2 regions of the Actinoplanes sichuanensis genome follow, and region 1 is predicted to be linked to the other one. Evidence: riboswitches for the same ligand, from Rfam matches in the RefSeq annotation. Region 1 holds a riboswitch; the other holds the start of a gene.
What was found. Region 1 has a riboswitch for thiamine pyrophosphate ahead of Q0Z83_RS40445 (thiamine phosphate synthase). Riboswitches for the same ligand answer to the same signal wherever they lie in the genome.
Positions count from the first base shown of each region.

Region 1 (3,398 bases):
ATCGGCAGCAGACCCGGCCCGGCCGCGTCCACCCGCCGCAGCGCCACCGTGACCAGGGTCGACTCGGACGCGGCGATGGCCTCCTCCAGCGCGGTGAGGCTGTTCGCCCCGCCGGTGCCGAGGATCAGCCCGTTCTCCGGAAGTAACGTCATGTCAACCTCCCTGCGCGGCGGTGAGCACCTCGATCCGGTCGCCGTCCACGAGGTCCACCTCCGACCAGGTCGAACGTGGAACCACGGTGCCGTTGACCGCGACCGCCACCCCACGCTGGGCGGCGATGATCTCCGCGACCAGGGTCGCGACCGAACAGGTACCGGACCGGCTCTGGGCCTGGCCGTTGATCGTCAGTTTCATCGGAACCTCCCGGGACCGAACGCGTCGAGAATCGGATCGGCCGAGCCGGTGAGCACCAGGTCGGCGATGAGTCGTGCGGTGATCGGGGCGAGCAGGATGCCGTTGCGGAAGTGTCCGGCCGCGACCACCACGCGGCGGTCGTCGTCGAGATACCCGAGGATCGGTGCGTTGTCCGGGGTACCCGGCCGGTGTCCGACGGTGACCTCGGCGAGTTCGTGTTCGGCCAGACCCGGCACCAGATCGAGGGCGGCGCGCAACAGGTCGTGGACACCGGCGGCGGTGGGCATCCGGTCGGCACGTTCCTCCTGGGTGGCGCCGACCACGACCTCACCGTCGGCCCGCGGGACCAGGTACACGTGCCGCCCGTCGGCAGCGCCGTCGATCACGTGCTCGAGCAGGCCGGGTTCGCCGCGCAGCCGAAGCACCTGCCCTTTGACCGGCCGGATCGGCAGCCCGGTGAGCGCCCCGGTCCGATGCCCGGCGGCCACGATGATCACGTCGGGCCGGCCTGCCGAAGCGCCCGTCCCGCTCCCACCGTCAGCGTCCAGTTCGGATAGATCCGTTATCTCGCGAGTGATGATCCGGCCCGCCAACCGATCCCGGAGAACCGCGACGACCTTGCGCGGGTCGACCTGATGCTCAGCAGCCGCGAACGCCCCCGCCCGAACCCGAGGTGAGATCGCCGCCTCGAGATCACGCACCTGCGAACCGGTCAGCGGCGTCAACTTCTGGTGCTTCCACTCCCTCGCCGCCTCGGCCACGTCATCCGCCGTCAACGCCAGCGAAAGCGTCCCCGTCCTGTCGTAGCCGACGTCTCCGAGGCCCGCCGCAAACGAGGGCCACAGCTCCTGCCCGGCTTCCAACAGCCGGGTGAGGTGCGGATACTCGAAGGCCGACTCCCCACCGGGTGCGAGCATCCCGGCCGCGACATGCCAGGCTCCGCCCGTCCCGTCCGGCGCCGACTCGTAAACGACGACGTCGGCGCCGCGGCCCGACAACTCCGCTGCGATGGCGAGCCCGATGATCCCGCCGCCGACGACCGCGATCCGGCGAGGCGCGGCAGAGAGGGGGGTCGAGGCGCCGTCGGTGCCGGCAACGGGGTCAGGAGTCGGGGCACGGTCGGGGACCGCGTCGGGGCCGGCGGCGGAAGAGGCTGCGAGATCGCGGTTCACGGCAGGACCGCCAGGAATTCCGCGACCGCCCCCTTCGGATCCGCCGCGAAGGCGGAGACAGCCGCGACCCCGTGCACCGCGAGCTGCGGCACCCGTTCCGCGGTGATACCGCCGATCGCCAGAACCGGAGTGCCCGGCACCGCGTCGGCGACGGCCGCGATCGCGGCCGGCCCGAGTGGTGGCGGCAGTCCGTCCTTAGTGGACGTGGGGAAGGCCGGTCCGACGCCGAGATAGCTCGCCCCGGCGTCGACGGCGGCTCGCGCCGCTCGGGGGTCACGGCAGGTCGCGCCGACGATCGCGGTCGGGCCGAGGACGCGGCGTCCGGCGGACACCGGCAGGTCGTCGGCCCCGAGGTGTACGCCGTCCGCCTGAGCCGCGAGGGCGACCCCGACCCGGTCGTTGACCAGCACGATCGTGCCGGCCGGTCGGCACACCGCAATCGCGGCGCAGGTCAACGCGTACGCCGAAGCGTCGTTGCTCTTGACTCTGATCTGGACGGCCACGTCGGGAAGCCCGGCGACACCGCGAACAACGTCGATGTCATCGGTTATGACGTGGATACGGGGGAAGGATGCGCCCATGGAGAACTCCTCCCTGCGCCGGCATTACCCGGATCAGGTTCGACGGTCGGGGGCCGCATCAGCCCCCCTCTCAGCCCGGTGCCCGGACTCCCGTGGGTTGTGTCTGTAACCGGACCCTAACCGGTCCGTGACGAGAAAACTAGCGGACGTCCCAGACCGGCTCGGGAACCTCGACCACTTCTCCGTCCCCTCTGAACAGCACGAAGCGATCGAAAGACCTGGTGAACCACCGATCGTGGGTGACCGCGATCACCGTACCGTCAAACGCCTTCAGTCCTTCCTCGAGCGCTTCGGCGGAGGCGAGGTCCAGGTTGTCGGTCGGCTCGTCGAGGAGCAGCACCGTCGCCCCGGACAATTCGAGCAGGAGCACCAGGAACCGCGCCTGCTGCCCACCGGAGAGGGTGCCGAACCGCTGGTCGCCCTGGGCGGCCAGCTCGTACCGGTTGAGGTGCTTCATGGCACCGGCCCGGTCCTGTCCGGACCGATGCTCGTCACCGCGCCAGAGGATCTCGACGAGGGTCTTCTCGACGAGTTCCGGCCGGTCGTGGGTCTGCGAGAAGTGGCCGGGCCGGACCCGCGCCCCGAGCCGTGCCTTGCCGTCGTGCGAGACCTTCGCGAGCGGCGCCCCGTCGACGGGCCGGTGTTCCAGGTCGGGGTCGGTGCCGCCGGCCGCGAGCAGGCGCAGGAAGTGCGACTTGCCGGTGCCGTTCGCGCCGAGCACGGCGACCCGGTCGCCATACCAGATCTCCAGGTCGAACGGGAACGTCAGGTTCTCGAGTTCGAGCTGTTCACAGATGACCGCGCGCTTGCCGGTGCGGCCACCGCGCAGGTTCATCTTGACGGCCTGGTCCTTCGGTGGCAGCGGCGGCGGGCCGGCCTCCTCGAACTTGCGGAGCCGAGTCTGCGCGGCCTGATAGCGGGAGGCCAGGCCGTCGTTGTAGGCGGCCTTGTTCTTGAGCATGAAGACCAGTTCCTTGATCTTCTCGTGCTCCTCGTCCCAGCGGCGGCGCAGCTCCTCCATCCGCTCGTGCCGGTTCATCCGAGCCTCGTGCCAGGAGGCGAACCCGCCCGGATGGGTCCAGGCGCCGCCACCCTCGACGGCGACGACCCGGCTCGCGGTCTCGGCCAGCAACTCGCGATCGTGTGAGACGTAGAGCACCGACTTGTTCGACTCGCGCAGCCGTTGCTCCAGCCAGCGTTTGGCCGGCACGTCGAGGAAGTTGTCCGGCTCGTCGAGCAGCAGTACCTCGTCGTTGCCGCGCAGCAGCAGATCGAGGGCGAACCGTTTCTG
Region 1 is NZ_AP028461.1:8,827,060-8,830,457, forward strand. It holds gene Q0Z83_RS40430 (thiazole synthase) at 1-152, opposite strand, end outside; gene thiS (sulfur carrier protein ThiS) at 154-354, opposite strand; gene thiO (glycine oxidase ThiO) at 351-1,526, opposite strand; gene Q0Z83_RS40445 (thiamine phosphate synthase) at 1,523-2,107, opposite strand; TPP riboswitch at 2,101-2,211, opposite strand; gene Q0Z83_RS40450 (ABC-F family ATP-binding cassette domain-containing protein) at 2,247-3,398, opposite strand, start outside.

Region 2 (3,398 bases), 660 kb from region 1:
TGGCCTCCGCGAGCCGGTCCAGCCGGAGCCGTTCGAGCAGCTCACCGACGATCCGGTCGACGTCGGCGGGGGAGCGGCCCAACCGGCGGGGCCCGAGCGCGAGCTCGTCGGTGACGCGGGACGTGACGAACTGGTGTTCCGGGTTCTGGAAGACCGACCCGATCCGGCCGGCCAGGGTCGCGGCCCGCCATCGGTGCGGCGGCCGGCTGTCACCGAACGCCTCGACCCGCCCGGACGTGGGTGCGAGCAGCCCGCCGAGCAGCAGCGCCAGGGTCGACTTGCCCGCGCCGTTGGGCCCGGTCACGGCCACCACCTCGCCCGCTCCGACATCTACCGAGACGGGGTCGAGGCGTCTGCTCACTTCGGCGCGCGTAGCCCGTACCAAATCGATGTCGGTCTTGGTTTTCGCCTTGCGCGGCGGGACCTGGAAACCCGGCACCCAGACGCCCTCGTCAGCGAGTTTGTCGCCGTAGGCGGCGAAGATCATCTCGGGTGAGCCGTCGGCGCGGACACCGCCGCCCGGCTCCAGGACCACCACCCGGTCGACCAGCGGAAGGGCCTCGGCGACCCGGTGTTCCACGATGATCAGCGTGGTGTCCGGGCCGGTGGCCCGGGCCAGCGCGTCGCGGATCAGCGCGGCGCCCGGCGGGTCCAGGTTCGCGGTCGGCTCGTCGAGCAGCAGCAGGCCGGGACGCAACGCGAGAACACCGGCGAGAGCGAGGCGTTGCGCCTCACCGCCGGAGAGGGCCGAGGTCGGACGATTGACGGGGTACGGGAAACCGACACGATCCAGCACGTCGGACACCCGTGGCCAGATCTCACCGGCGGGCACTCCCCGGTTCTCCGGGCCGAACGCCACGTCGTCGCCGCTGCGGGCCATCACCAGCTGGGTCTGCGGGTCCTGGAAGAGGATGCCGACCCGCTCGCGTGCCTTGCGCGGGTCGAGCCCGTCGATCCGGATCGTGCCCTCGGACTCGCCGGAGTCCTCGGGCAGCAGCCCGGCCAACGCGGCGAGCAGCGTGCTCTTGCCGGCCCCGGATGGGCCGAGTAGGAGCACCCGCTCGCCGTGCCGCACTTCCAGGTCCAGCCCGCGGACCGCCCACGAGCGGCGACCGGCGTGCCGCCACCCGAAGCCGCGGAGCTGAACGTCACTCATGTCTCAGACGGTTGCCCGTTCCCGGCCCGCTTCGAACCGGTCCAGCACCCCGGTCGGAGCGAGCGCCCGGACCAGCGCCCACGAACCGGCCCCGGCCAGGATCGCGCCGCTGAGGACGGTGATCGCCGCGTACGGGATCCGGTACGACCACAGGTCCATGCCGACCGTGTACTTGACGAAGTCGTAGGACGCCGCGCTGACCCCGGTCAGCGCACCGGCCAGGATCGCGGCCGGCAGCCGGTGGTTGCGGTAGAGCAGCAGTGCGAAGGCCAGTTCGGCGCCGAGGCCCTGGATCAGGCCGGAGACGATCGTGTCGACGCCCCACTGGCTGCCGAGCAGCGCGGACACGGTGGCCGCGACCAACTCGGTGTAGAGCGAGGCGCCCGGCTTTCGGATGATCAGACCGCCGAGGACGGCCGGGACCAGCCAGATGCCGTAGATGATGGTCTGCGCCGGTGGGAAGAACGCGAAGGCGCCCTCGGTGATCGACCAGACCGTGCCCCAGGCCCAGAAGATCACGCCGAACGCGACGGCGATGACGGAGGCGATGACGATGTCTATCGTCCGCCATCGATTGGACGTTGATGCCATTGGATTGCCTCCCAGTGGGTACCGGGAGGAGACGCACGCCGTGTTCCCTGGGCGGCGATGCCCAGGGCACGACGCGGCTGGAGAGACCGAGCTTCCTGCGCTGGCATTACCCAGATCAGGTACTAGGGTCTGCGGATTTCCCGCACTCTCAGCGCTGTGCGCTCCCCTGTCGGATTGGATGTGCTTCGATGACCGTAACACCTGGTAGCGGGGTATCACAGGGAGGGGACGACGTGATCGAGGTCAAAGCCCGGGGACTGACGTTCGACGTTCACGAGGGTGGGCCGGAGGACGGTGAACCGGTTCTCCTGCTGCACGGCTTTCCTCAGGATTCCCGGGAGTTCGACCTGGTTCTGCCGCATCTGCACGCGGCCGGGCTGCGGACCTACGCGATGGACCAGCGCGGCTGCTCACCGGGCGCCCGCCCGTCCGACGTCTCCGCCTACACCATGCCGTCGGTGACCGCCGACGCCGTCGCCGTCCTCGACTCGCTCGGCCTCGACAGCGCGCACGTCGTCGGCCACGACTGGGGCGCACAGGTGGCCTGGCAGCTGGCCGCCCGGCACCCGGACCGGGTGCGGACCCTCACCGCGATCTCCGTCCCGCACCCGCGGGCGCTGCTGCTCGCGATCCGGGTGCGGCCCAGCCAGAAGGCGCGGCTCGCCTACTTCGAGGTGTTCCGGCGGAGGTTCGCCGAGCGGCTGCTGCTCGCCCAGCATGCCCTGCCGTTGCGCCTGATGCTGCGGCCGATCGGCATGCGCGCTGAACAGTACGTGGCGGCGATGCGCGAACCGGGCCGGCTCACCGGCGGCCTCAACTGGTACCGCGCCTTCGACGCGTCCCAGATCGCGAACCTCGGTGAGGTGACGGTGCCGACCACCTACGTGTGGAGCGACAAGGACGGGGTGGTCGGGCTGACCGCGGCGCTGCGTACCAGGGACTGGGTGCGAGCCGACTACCAGCTGGTGGCGATGCGCGGCGTCAGTCACTGGGTGCCCGAGCAGGCGCCGCGTGAGCTGGCCGACGCGGTCCTGGCCCGGATCGGCGTTTGATCAAGGGGTCGGACGGGGAATTCGGCGCGTCATGGCGGTCGATTCCCACACCCCCCGAGAGACCGAGAAGCAGCGCTGGGACCGCAACTTCGCGGACCTGCTCCAGGAACTGCGGGTCGCGCAGACGGGCGTGCAGATCCTCTTCGCGTTCCTGCTGACCCTGCCGTTCAGCAGCGGCTTCCCGAACGTCACCGATTTCCAGAAGGACACCTACGTGGTCGCGCTGATCAGCGCGGCGTTCGCCACCGCGATGATCATCTCGCCGGTGGCGTTCCATCGGGCGCTGTTCCGGCAGGGCCGCAAACCCGAGCTGGTCCGGTACGCCCACAAGATGGCCACCGGTGGCCTGGCCTTCATGCTGATCGCGATGACGGCGAGCGTCCTGCTGATCACCGACTACCTGCTGGACTGGCAGTGGGCGATCCCGCTGACCATCGTCACCGGCGGCTGGTTCCTCACCTACTGGGCCATCCTGCCGTTCGCCCACCGCGAGTGGGGCGATGACGACGAGGACGCCGCCTCCGCCATCGACTGACCGTCGGATCCGGCCGGTCCTCAGTGCCGTCTCGACGACGTTGCGACAGCACTGAGAGCCGGCC
Region 2 is NZ_AP028461.1:8,164,284-8,167,681, reverse strand. It holds gene Q0Z83_RS37435 (ABC transporter ATP-binding protein) at 1-1,156, opposite strand, end outside; gene Q0Z83_RS37430 (ECF transporter S component) at 1,160-1,747, opposite strand; TPP riboswitch at 1,822-1,925, opposite strand; gene Q0Z83_RS37425 (alpha/beta fold hydrolase) at 1,984-2,799, shown strand; gene Q0Z83_RS37420 (DUF6328 family protein) at 2,831-3,334, shown strand.
Region 2: linked by a shared signal. The riboswitch ahead of Q0Z83_RS37430 (ECF transporter S component) and the one ahead of Q0Z83_RS40445 (thiamine phosphate synthase) in region 1 are both predicted to bind thiamine pyrophosphate.